DNA from 2 places in the Paenibacillus sp. FSL H3-0321 genome. Region 1 is predicted to be linked to the other one. Evidence: a T-box and tRNA genes for the amino acid it is inferred to sense, from the RefSeq annotation. Region 1 holds a T-box; the other holds one or more tRNA genes.
What was found. A T-box is a leader RNA that pairs with one kind of tRNA and senses whether it is charged. The one in region 1 lies ahead of MHI45_RS11435 (valine--tRNA ligase), so its partner is inferred to be a tRNA-Val.
Positions count from the first base shown of each region.

Region 2: it has a tRNA-Val gene. The T-box ahead of MHI45_RS11435 (valine--tRNA ligase) is inferred to sense a tRNA for this amino acid. The anticodon was not compared.

Region 1 is NZ_JBBODH010000001.1:2,594,582-2,600,479, reverse strand. Features, by position in the region: gene MHI45_RS11445 (glycosyltransferase family 4 protein) at 1-1,369, shown strand, start outside; gene MHI45_RS11440 (LysM peptidoglycan-binding domain-containing protein) at 1,508-2,926, shown strand; T-box leader at 3,146-3,430, shown strand; gene MHI45_RS11435 (valine--tRNA ligase) at 3,604-5,898, shown strand, end outside.
Region 2 is NZ_JBBODH010000001.1:7,383,824-7,389,721, reverse strand. Features, by position in the region: gene metG (methionine--tRNA ligase) at 1-216, shown strand, start outside; gene MHI45_RS32645 (hypothetical protein) at 438-839, shown strand; gene MHI45_RS32640 (aldo/keto reductase) at 973-1,194, opposite strand; gene MHI45_RS32635 (aldo/keto reductase) at 1,226-1,405, opposite strand; gene MHI45_RS32630 (creatininase family protein) at 1,528-2,265, opposite strand; gene MHI45_RS32625 (NUDIX hydrolase) at 2,465-2,947, opposite strand; gene MHI45_RS32620 (NUDIX hydrolase) at 2,969-3,403, opposite strand; gene MHI45_RS32615 (cupin domain-containing protein) at 3,573-4,109, opposite strand; tRNA gene MHI45_RS32610 (tRNA-Val) at 4,246-4,317, shown strand; gene MHI45_RS32605 (LytTR family transcriptional regulator DNA-binding domain-containing protein) at 4,510-4,905, opposite strand; gene MHI45_RS32600 (cyclic lactone autoinducer peptide) at 4,922-5,056, opposite strand; gene MHI45_RS32595 (accessory gene regulator ArgB-like protein) at 5,059-5,583, opposite strand; gene MHI45_RS32590 (hypothetical protein) at 5,576-5,898, opposite strand, start outside.

The sequences.
Region 1 (5,898 bases):
GACGTATATGAAACAGCTCTCAGACAAGCTGAGCGAGCAGGGGCATTCTGTTACGCTGATGGGAAGCCATGTAGAGAGCAATACGTTATATTTGCTGAACAAGGAGAGCTATTTTGATAAAAATGCATACTATAACACGCTGCTGCCTTATCTCGATCCTCAGCGGTTTCCGCATCTGTACCTGGAGCATGGCATCTTCAGTTTTGAAATTGGCCGTTATGTGTTTGAGGCGGGAGCGTCTGTGCTCGGCCTGGAGGACTATGATCTCATCCACACCCAGGATCCCATCTCCACTTACGCGCTGCGGCGGGTGATGAAAAATCGGGTGCCGCTGGTGTCCAGCATTCACGGGGCATTGGCCCGGGAGTCGTATTACGAGTATAAGGGGATTGAACCGGAGCTTACGAAGGAGAAATATGAGAGCCGGCCGATTTGGAGCTATTTCCGCCGGATTGAGCAGCTTGGCGCACATGCCGCCGATCTGATCCTGGTCTCTTCAAAATGGATCGGTCAACTGGTGAATGAGCTCGGCGTCACTCCGGAGCGGATTCATACGCTGCCTTACGGGATCAACCTGGAGCAGTACAATGACAAGGCGGCATTGCCTTCCCCGGTACAGCTTGGCGGGGGACATAAAGTTATTATGTACGCCGGCCGTTTCGAGTACATCAAGGGCGTGCATGTGTTGATCGGCGCACTGGGTCTGGTGCATCGCAGCCGTCAGGACTGGGTCTGCGTCTTAGCCGGGAGCGGTAGTCTCCTGGAAGAGCTGAGATCACAGGCGGCAGCGCTGGGGATTCAGGGACATCTGTTGTTTGTGGGTAATTTGGACAATATCCCGGCCACGTTGCAGCAGGCCGATATCTATGTGCAGCCCAGCCTGCAGGATACGCAGCCCTACTCGGTCACAGAAGCCCAGCTTGCCGGTATTGCACCGATTGTGGCTGGGACGACGGGGATGCCGGAAATGGTTAAGCACGGGGAAACAGGCTGGATCTTTCCTGCGGAAGATTCAGGGGGGCTGGCGGAGCTGCTGCTTCTGCTGCTAGGTGATGATGAACTGCGCGGGCGGACAGGAAACCAGGCGAGAAAATGGGCGGTCCGTTGCCGCTCGCTGGATGTCATGGCGGAAGGAACGCTTAAGGTGTACCGCAAAGCGGTGGGAAAGCAAGCCTTGTGTAGAGGGGGGACCGGAGGCGAAATGCTGGCGGTGGAAAAGGAAGCCGGAGCGATTCAGGGAGCTTTTCATCCGGCTGATTTGCTGGGCAGCGTTACCCCCGGCAATCCACTGGTACCGGTTCTGCGGAGCAGGCTGCCGCTGGATTATTCCGTTCCCGATGCCCGTATTTTTGGTTTTGACAAGCAATAAGAGACGGCCGCTCTGATGAAGTGTCCAAAGTTGTCATGCCTTTCTGATTGAAGCATATACATGAGAGGAGTAACATTTTGGGCTTATGCTCTGGGCTTGTCTCGGGGTTAGATTATGCCAAGAAGGAGGACATTTCCCGTGTTTGACCAGTCCCACGGTTTGCGGTTTGATATTTATGAACGCATCCACCTTTCGGAAGAACTTCCGGGAATCGCTGAACTGGAAGAGGTGGAGCTGATTCCGGAAATCCAGGTGATTCAGCGGGAGGACCGGGCCGAGCTGTACGGACAGCTTCTGCTCACCGGACTCTACCGGGGTGAGAATGACCGGACGGAACGTCTGGAGCATGCCATTCCTGTTGAAATCACAGTACCGCTGACCCGGGTCAGCTCACTTGAAGACATAGGGGTGGAGATCGAGAATTTCGATATCGACCTGCTTACGATGCGTACGGTCAATATAACTGGTGTACTCTCGCTGCGGGGAATCGGGGGAGCGGAGACGCAGCCCGCCTGGCAGCAGGAGGAGTACACGGCAGCTTATTCACCTGACGAGGAAAAACAGGCCACGGGGGTTAGGGTAGAGGCCAAGGAGCATGAGAACGATGCCTTGTATGAAAACTCAGTGTGGACTTATGGCGAAGGCACCGCAGAGAATTTCGCTGAGGAGCATGAGTTTGCCCACAGTGGCCCTGAAGCTGCTGTGAATCCGCTGTTTTTGGAAGGCACTGTGTTCACCCACCAGCCTGCTGCATCCCCACCGGCCCAACAGAAGGACAAGGAAGTGAAGGTGCGGACACACAGCTTTGATAGCCCGCAGGGGATATCAGCAGCCGGAACCGCGAACAACGAACCTGTTTCGGGTCACTTCTTCGGGGCACAAGGGAGAGCGGAGCAGGCCGTCCCGGCCGATGGAAATCAGGCTGGCTATACAAATCCCTTTAACAGTTCTGACATTGCCAAAGTATCAGGCACCGAAAGTTCAGGCAGCACAAAGGACATTTCGGATGCTGCCGCTGAGAATACAGCCGCGGAGGTGCATGCGTCCCATCAGGAAGAAGAGGATTTCTCTGCTCAAAATGGGGACTATGCGGCACTTTTTGCTCAGGATAGCTCCGTATCTCACGCTGATCAGGAGAACGCGGGCGAAGGCGTGATCTCTAAGGAAGCAGCACCTCCGCAGGAGGAGAAGCCGGATCTCAAGGTTGCCCTGGGAAGCAAGAGAGAAGAAGATATTCCCGCGAAGGAGCATCTTACCTTCTCTTCCCTGCTCAGCTCCAGCCGCTCCCGCAAGGAACAGGAGGAGCTTATCGCCGAGGATACAGCTGCGGCGGCGCCTGTTCCGGACTCCGGCCGTGACGGGGAATGGAAAAGCCGCTTTATCGGTGGCTTAAACGGCAAGGATCTGTTCCGTAAAGTGCGTCTCTGCATTGTCCAGCGTGAAGAAACAATCGATACTATAGCGGAGAAATATCAGCTCAGTGCAAGAGAGCTTGTCATGTACAACCGTCTTTCCGGTCAGAATGTGGAGGAAGGCCAAGTTTTGTATATCCCTTAAGAGATGCCGGCAGGCGCATCGGTGTCAGAATCCCGATCGGATGAGATCGGGATTTTTGTATTTCTGTCCTCTGAGCTGAGATTAAGGATGAACACCAGGGGTTCGAATCAGGCGAAGGAGGCTAATTTTAGAAATGGGCGGTATAAGTCCCGCAGTTTGTGTGTATGCTGGTTGACTAGGAATAGTACTAAATGTATTATTGGATTAAGTAAATTCTTAATAAAGACTGGGAACGGGAAGAGTAGGCGGTCAGCCCTTCAGAGAGCGGAACTATAAATTGCTGTGAGTTTCCGCAGGATGCAGCCACCGAAGTCGCCCCGGAGTTGCCCCTCTGAGCTTGTCTTCAGATTCATGAAGCACAGGTTAGGAAGTGGCCGGTTGCAGCCGTTATCTGCGTGAGTGTCGCGCTAAGTTTCCGGAACCTATGGGACCGGAACGGTGGTTTATTTTTTATTGGCGCGAAACAAAGGTGGTACCGCGAAAGAATGGCCTTTCGTCCTTTGAGACGAAGGGCCTTTTTGTATTTTTTTTCAGAGGTCCAGCTTCAGAGATACATCTACCAATGCTACTTAAATGGAGGGTTTAGAATGGCTGATCACAACAAAGCGGCGGCAGAGCTGCTGAAGCCGCAAGATCCGGCACAGGATGCTGCTGCCGACAATAGCGCAAAGAGCGATATGCCGACTACATATGATCCGAAGGCGGCTGAACAGAAATGGTATGCCTACTGGATGGAGAAGGAGTTCTTCAAGGCTGGAATGCGGCCTGAAGCAGAGCCTTACAGCATTGTAATTCCACCGCCAAATGTAACCGGGATGCTGCACATCGGGCATGCGCTCGATTTCACGCTGCAGGATATCCTGATCCGTACCAAGCGGATGCAGGGCTTCGATACCCTTTGGCTCCCGGGAACGGACCATGCTGGTATTGCTACCCAGACCAAGGTGGAGCAGAAGCTGCGCCAGCAGGGCCTGTCCCGGCATGATCTGGGCCGCGAGAAATTCCTGGAGCAGGTATGGGAGTGGAAGGACCAGTATGCCAACACCATTCATGAGCAGTGGGCCAAGATGGGCCTGTCCCTCGACTATTCGCGCGAGCGGTTCACTCTGGATAAAGGGATGTCCAGCGGTGTACGCCAGGTATTTGTGGAGTTATACCGTAAAGGACTGATCTATCGCGGCAAGCGCATTATCAACTGGGATCCGGCAGCCCGTACCGCTTTATCCGATATTGAAGTTGAGTACAAAGAAGTTAACGGTCACCTGTACCACCTGCGCTACCCTCTTAAAGACGGCAGCGGATTCATCACCGTAGCAACGACACGTCCGGAGACGATGCTGGGCGATACGGCGGTAGCGGTGCATCCGAAGGATGAACGCTATCAGGATCTAATCGGCAAAACGTTGATCCTTCCGGTCATCGGCCGGGAAATTCCGATTATCGCCGATGATTACGTAGAGAAAGAATTCGGCAGCGGCGCGGTTAAGATCACTCCGGCCCATGATCCGAATGACTTTGAAGTTGGCCTACGCCATAACCTTCCGCAGATCAATGTGATGGACGAAGGCGGCATGATGAACGAGGAGGCAGGTCCTTATCAGGGACTGGACCGCAGCGAATGCCGCAAAGCGATTGTTGCTGATCTCAAAGAGCAGGGCGTTCTGATTTCGATTGAGGACCATCTGCATCAGGTAGGACACAGCGAGCGTTCCGGCGCAGTGGTTGAGCCATATTTGTCCACCCAGTGGTTCGTGAAGATGCAGCCGCTGGCCGAAGCTGCCATCACTGCACAGAAGAACGGCGAAGGTGTTAATTTCGTACCGGACCGTTTTGAGAAAACATATTTGAACTGGATCGAAAATGTGCGTGACTGGTGTATTTCCCGCCAATTGTGGTGGGGACACCGTATCCCGGCCTGGTACTCTGAATCTACAGGTGAAGTGTTTGTAGCATATACGGAAGAGGAAGCCCGCGAAATCAGCGGACTTGATGATCTGAAGCAGGATGAGGACGTTCTCGATACGTGGTTCAGCTCCAATCTGTGGCCGTTCGCTACACTGGGCTGGCCGGATGAAAGCAGCAGCGACTATCAGCGGTTTTATCCGAACAATGTCCTGGTTACCGGCTATGACATCATTTACTTCTGGGTAGCGCGCATGATCTTCTCCGCGCTGGAGTTCACCGGTAAGAAGCCGTTCTCCGATGTATTCATGCACGGCTTGGTGCGCGATGCCGAAGGACGTAAGATGTCCAAGTCGCTCGGCAACGGGATCGATCCGCTGGATGTTATCGAGCAATATGGTGCAGATGCTATGCGTTATATGATTTCGACAAGCAGCACAGCCGGACAGGATCTGCGTTTCCGCATGGAGAGGGTAGAGCAGGCGCGTAATTTTGCCAATAAGATCTGGAATGCCTCGCGCTTTGCACTGATGAATCTGGAAGGCGTGAATTTTGCAGATATTGACATTACAGGTGAGCTTAGTACGGCGGACCGCTGGATTCTGCATCGCTTGAACGAAACTTCTCGTGATATTACGCGTCTAATTGACTCGTACGAGTACGGCGAGACCGGCCGCCTCTTGTATAACTTCATTTGGGATGATCTGTGTGACTGGTACATCGAGTTCGCGAAGCTGTCGCTTTATGGGGCTGACGCTGCTGCCAAAGCGAAGACGCAATCGGTGCTGGCCTATGTGCTGGACCGTACGCTGCGCCTGATTCACCCGTTCATGCCGTTCATTACCGAAGAAATTTGGCAGCATCTGCCGCATGAAGGCGAAACGATCACCCTGGCGGAATGGCCTAAATATGATGCAGCGCTTGAGAATCCGCAGGCAGTGGCAGAAATGACCCTGCTGATGGACATCATTCGTGCGGTTCGTAATATCCGCGCCGAGGTGAATGTGCCGATGAGCAAGAAGGTTGAGCTGATCATCAAAGCCGGAAATGAAGACACCTTGAGCATCATT
Region 2 (5,898 bases), 4.8 Mb from region 1:
ATCATTGCTAATCTGGCTAATCTGCTGAATCCGTTCATTCCTTTTTCCTGTGATGAGCTCCGCACCTTCTTGTCCCTTGATGAGGCTGGATGGCAGCAGTCCTCTGTTCCGGCAGGACAAACCATCAATGAACTGAAGCTGCTCTTCGAACGCATTGATACTGTACGGATTGAAGAGGAAACAGCCCGGCTGGAGAGCCAGATGCTAAGTAACTAATCCTTATTACACCTGCTGGCTATATGGCGGAGGATGAGTTTAGTATGTAGTAGGCAGCCTCCGCCTGTAAGTTGCAACTTTTTATTCGGGATGATATCAATTCTATTAAAGGTGAAACTATGAGAAAAACTCTAACTCTAGTTCCAATTTTATGTATATTACTTTTTCTGCCTTCTTCTTCTTTTCTAATGAAGCATTCCTTTCGGAGCGCCGACTGGGGAATGAGCATTACCGAGGTGAGGGAAAGCGAAACGTTGGATTTTAAAGAGCTCGGCGATGGTGCTCTAAAGATTCTGCAATATAAATATCCGTCACCGGAATTTGACGATGCTTGGGTGTACTATTTGTTCCCGGAACAGCAGAACCACAAGTTAGGCGGCGCCGGTTACATCTATTATATACAGGATCAAGAGGCCAGAGCAGCACTCGTCCGGAAGCTGTCGGAGAAATACGCGGGCATCTACGGTGTAGGGCAGTATAGCAATGATGCCAATTTTCAACGGTATTACTGGAATTTACCCGACAAGAGGCTGAACATTTACAACGATTTCGGAGCAGAAGCGGCGGCTCAGTTCTACTATGATTATGAATTCATTGAAACTATCAATGCAGGAACACAATAACTGGTACCGTCTCTCCAAAAAAGCCGATTTTTCTATAGCCCGGTTGATATCGTAAGGCTGTAGAAAAAAACGGCTGTACCGCAAAAGACCACTGTATTCCTCATGCTTTCTCTAATTCTACCGGTTATCCAGGTTAATTCTGGCCGGGAAACCGCCCGCCGGCTGCTGCCCCCTTCGGTGAGATGTTTTCGATTTGGGCAAGCTCTTCCGCCGACAGGGATACCTGAAGCGCTCCGAGGTTCTCCTTCACTCTATCCAGCCGCTTTGTCCCCGGGATCGGAACAACATTGTCGCCCTGCGCCAACAGCCAAGCCAGAGCAAGCTGTGAAGTCGTGCAGCCTTTTTGTACAGCCATCGCTTCAATCAGGGAGACGACTTCAAGGTTTTTAGTGAGTATGCGTCACCCCGAATTTGGTCGCAATTACAGCCTTATCCCTGCGCCCTTTAAGCGCCCGCCCCAGCAGGTATTCCTCACCATAAAGATCTGCTGTATCAAAAAGTGTCACACCCAGCTCCAGCGATCCACGGATCGTATCTACCGAATCTTCATTAGCAGCAGCTTTCAGGGAGTTAGGGCGTCTATTTCATTGTGCAAGCCTACGCGTTACGCGTCCCCGCAGTGTCAGAATAAAAAAAGTGCCCGAACAGTCATAAACACAACTGCTGCGGACACACTTTTGTGCAACTTTTACTGAGCTAGATCAATTTCCTGCAGCATTGCTGCAATGGCTTCAACGGAGCCGTTCCACAACTTCTCGCCAAGATCCCTATTGGCATGGGTTGGGTCACCTATAACGCCTGTTGTGGAATATTTGCCAAAATCCAGATTGGGATCATCCCATTCCGGCTCGCTGCTGCCAGGATTAAAGATCTGCGCTTCCCTAATATCCTCAGGATGTTTATAAAGTCCCAGCGAAGTAGTGAAGCTGTCTGCATGACCACCCGGAATGTCAGGATCAGCATGCCTGCACCAGATCTCATGAAACGGATGATGGGGAATATCGACCTTGGCTTTCCCCTCATATTCCTGATTGAACCTTACTGCCACATTGCCCAGCAAGTGACCGCCACAGCCGCGAAAAATAACCAGCTGCCTAAAGCCTTGGTCCACCAGGGAAGTCAGAACAGCGTATATTACATCTTCATACAGCTTCTGCGGAATATCGATAAAGCCGTATCCAAAGCTGCGGTGCTCCGGCGTAGGTCCAAAAGGAATTGTCGGTATCACCAGGGACTTGACTCCGTATTTCAGCTTGGCCTGCTGCGCTGCTTCAATGGACAGCTCTGTGGCCAGCCAGGTATCAAAATCAACGGTGGAGTGTGGACCCTGCTGCTCCGTACAGCCCGTCGGAATAATTGCCAGATAACCTTCCGCTGCTTTTTCTTTAATTTCCAAAAAGGTGAGTTTTCCGTATTCGACTGTCATTTGAATTTCCCCTTAGGTTGTCTAATAGTAAATAGTCGAAGCGAGGTGTTTGTTTATGCGCAGATTTTCATTGTGGCTGCCCCTCGGAACCTTTCTTGCCGCAGGAATTCTTTTGGATTTCCTGATCCATACCCTTAACGAGAAAAGAAGGCTAGCTGCAGCCATCGAAGTGAAGAATAGCAGGATTGCCACGCTGGTTCTATATCTTCCGTTTCAGCGAGACGGCAAACTCTGGTTTGGTCTCATAGGCCATGTAGGATACGATCCCTGCAAAATCCAAATAAGCCTGATAACGCGTGCGGATCGCCATGCTTGTGATCTTGTCCAGCACAAGCTCCTTAGCCACCCAGCAGCTTTCCGACGTTTCCTCTGAAACGGCAAGTTCTCCGCCCACCGGCTTACATACATAATCCAGCATTACTTTCGTCGGAACATCGGTGATGCCGTCATGCCATTTGTACATTCCGGTATTCGAATACACTCCGATCAGGTGAGAGACCTCGGTGTCTATTCCGCTTTCTTCCTTGATCTCCCGGATGAGTGCATCCATCAGATTCTCTCCGGCCTCTACTTGCCCCCCAGGGAACACCCAGCCACCATGAAACGTTTTGACCAAAAGCACTTCTCCCTGCTCATTCTCCACGATCCCGCCGACAGCCACAATATGAGTTGGCATAGCCATGTTATTGACCTCCCATGATCTTTATAGTTGAATATTGCACTGCTCAGCAAATTCATTGACTTTGGACAGCAATACAGGATAGATCATCGGATAGGTTAACTCTTCCGGTACCTCCGTGAACCCGCATATTTCTTCCATTTCATAAGCCGGCAATTGTCCGAACTTATTAACGGTGGCCAGGTAGAGCTTTCCGAAACTATCCGGCATTGACTCTCCGGTAACCGAATAAATACTTATTGGAAATAACGTATAGTCTTCCGCTCCTGTCTCTTCATACAGTTCTCTTGCCGCTGCTTCATCAGGCGTTTCATTCTCATCAATATGTCCACCTGCAAATTCCCATGTGGTACGACCACGCTGCCGAGCTAATATCCACTGCTCATTATGCCTTACGATAATAACGACGTAGGTTAGATTTTCCTCCTTTATTCCCGTCTCGTGTATAGTAACTTTCATTCACAAGCATCTCCTTAGACGGCAAAACCGATAGAGTTTTGGTGGATTACCGGATGTGACGTTCCTATTATCTCTGGTTTTTAACCTATGTATAGAATATCTTGATATTTCTTCCAAAAGTTTCTTCTATTATATAAAAGAAGCATTCATAAGTCCGCCGGCAAAAGAATCACTCACCACCGTCTTCTCCCCGCTTCTCCTCACCCTTGCCCGGAGCGTTCAATTGCGCCCATATCTCCCGGGTCAAATGTTCGCCTTTATAATAGTCCACCCTATCCTCCGTTTCATACAGCTCCTCATACGGCAAAATATTGATTTTCCCGGAGTCAGGGTATTCCGCAACATCCAACCCGTTATTCGTCCGTAAATCGAGATAGCGGCAAGGCGTCTCCGTATGATTGAACAGCTGATGCGCACCTGATGGACCGGTTTCGAAAAATATCGTATCGCCCTCATGGACTTCCTGTAACCCGGCGGGAGTTCTTAACATAGCACTGCCCGCCATAATCACAAACAGCTCTTCAGCATTTCTATGAAAGTGATACGGATACGAGTACTTGCCCGGGTCCAATGACCGGATATCAAAAATCAAATGCTTCGCCCCTACCATCCCCGCCAGCTTCTCGCTGGTGTGCCAAGCAAATTCCGGAACCGGAGACTGCCTTTGTTTAAAAGAGATATTCTGTTCATTAAAAATGGTCGCCATGGAATCACTCCCTACGCAAAAGTTAATTTAATCCGAGCATAGAGACTATGGAACAAGTTGTAAGTGAGTAAATTCATATGCCGTGAAAAAAACATTGCCATCTCCTCACATCCTGTGGTATTATAAATTTCGTTGCAGGACGGTAGCTCAGCGGGAGAGCACTATCTTGACAGGGTAGGGGTCATGGGTTCGAACCCCATCCGTCCTATACTGCATCACTACGTAAAACTCCTTATTTTATAAGGAGTTTTTCTTTTTCTATTCCCCACTCGCATTGGGGACGGAATTTTTCGCTTATAAAAACAACCACTCATGTCAGAGTGGTTGTTTTTATAAGTCTGATGCGATTGATAATCAATTTATATGTTTTATCCTGAGTGATTATTTTAGAAAAAAAGAGTTACCATAAAGGCAACTCAATGAAATTGATTTTTGTAGTTGTTAAATTAATATTTTTTCTGACTTCTTTGTATCCTTTTTCAGAAAGGAAACACTTTTGCTCGACTCCTGATAAATTTTCCCCGAAGTAGGCCACATGAAACGACTTATCCACTTGAAAGATATTAGAAACATGAATCAATGTGTTTCTGTCTGCTAGCACGAAGTTATATCCCGATGCCTCTAGAGTGCTTAGCCAGTATTTCAATGTGCCGACTGTATAGTAAACTCCTTCTATCGTGTGGACGAGTATCCTATATATGTCTCTCTCAAATTCCATATAATTAATTTTAGGTATTTCAAGAGAAAACAACCCGGTAATGCCTTTTGGGTCTTTATTCACGGATATGATACTCAAACGGACCACTCCAGTATTATTTAAGTAGTTCTTCTGGAACCTCAGGTTGATGCACATACAACGCACTGTTTGTATTTGCAATGAATAACGCTACCATCGATAAGCATGTCGCCAAACCAGACGCGATTCGAACATTCGCTTTTTTCAACATTTTTACTTCACCTCCTTTCTGGCAATTAATAGACTTAGAGATTGAGCAAAATAACTCACGGCTATAGCAGATGAACAAATTATGACATTTGTAGCAACCAAGACCAGACCGATTATTTTAAGCTTCGGATAGTGACGCTTGGGAATTCTAGTCTGCTTTTCAATCCCAATAGGCGCTAACCACAAGATGATCAAAAAACTGATTGCATTCATAACCTGTACAACTAATAAATTTAAGTTAATAAACGATAGCGCAGTAAACAATGTCGTAGTAAATATGACACATGCTACACCCGACTTAAGGTGAACACCGCCCGACGATTGCCGTAGTAATGCAAAAGAAACTAATATCGTTGAAGCTTCAGAGAAATTACCTGTGAGCAAAGATATCGCAAGTGTAATGACAATGATAAAAACAATATTTAGCACAACCTCTAATGCATACTTTAGAACCGCTTGCGATGCGGGGTGATCAGGAACAACTTTTTTTATGTTGTAGGCTATCCTCTCAGATATACGATCAATCATTTTCTTTTTCCTTCCCAGTAGAGTAATAAATGAAGAAAATTGAGATCACTAAAAAGAACAATATATTCAAATAAATTTCGTTGTAGTATAAAAGAATTGAGATTCCAATTAGGAAAATTATGATGATCGTCGTTAAAAAAATATCTTCTAATTTAAATCGAAGTTTCTCTATGTCAAAAGTAAAGCCTTTGCCTTTTCTGTAGTAGTGCCAAAAAAAGGAGCAAATAACTACGGAGGTAAGTACTTGTAATATGTATCCATTGCTTTTATTCCCTTCTATTGCTCCTATTGAACCGAATAAGATAAGTACAATAA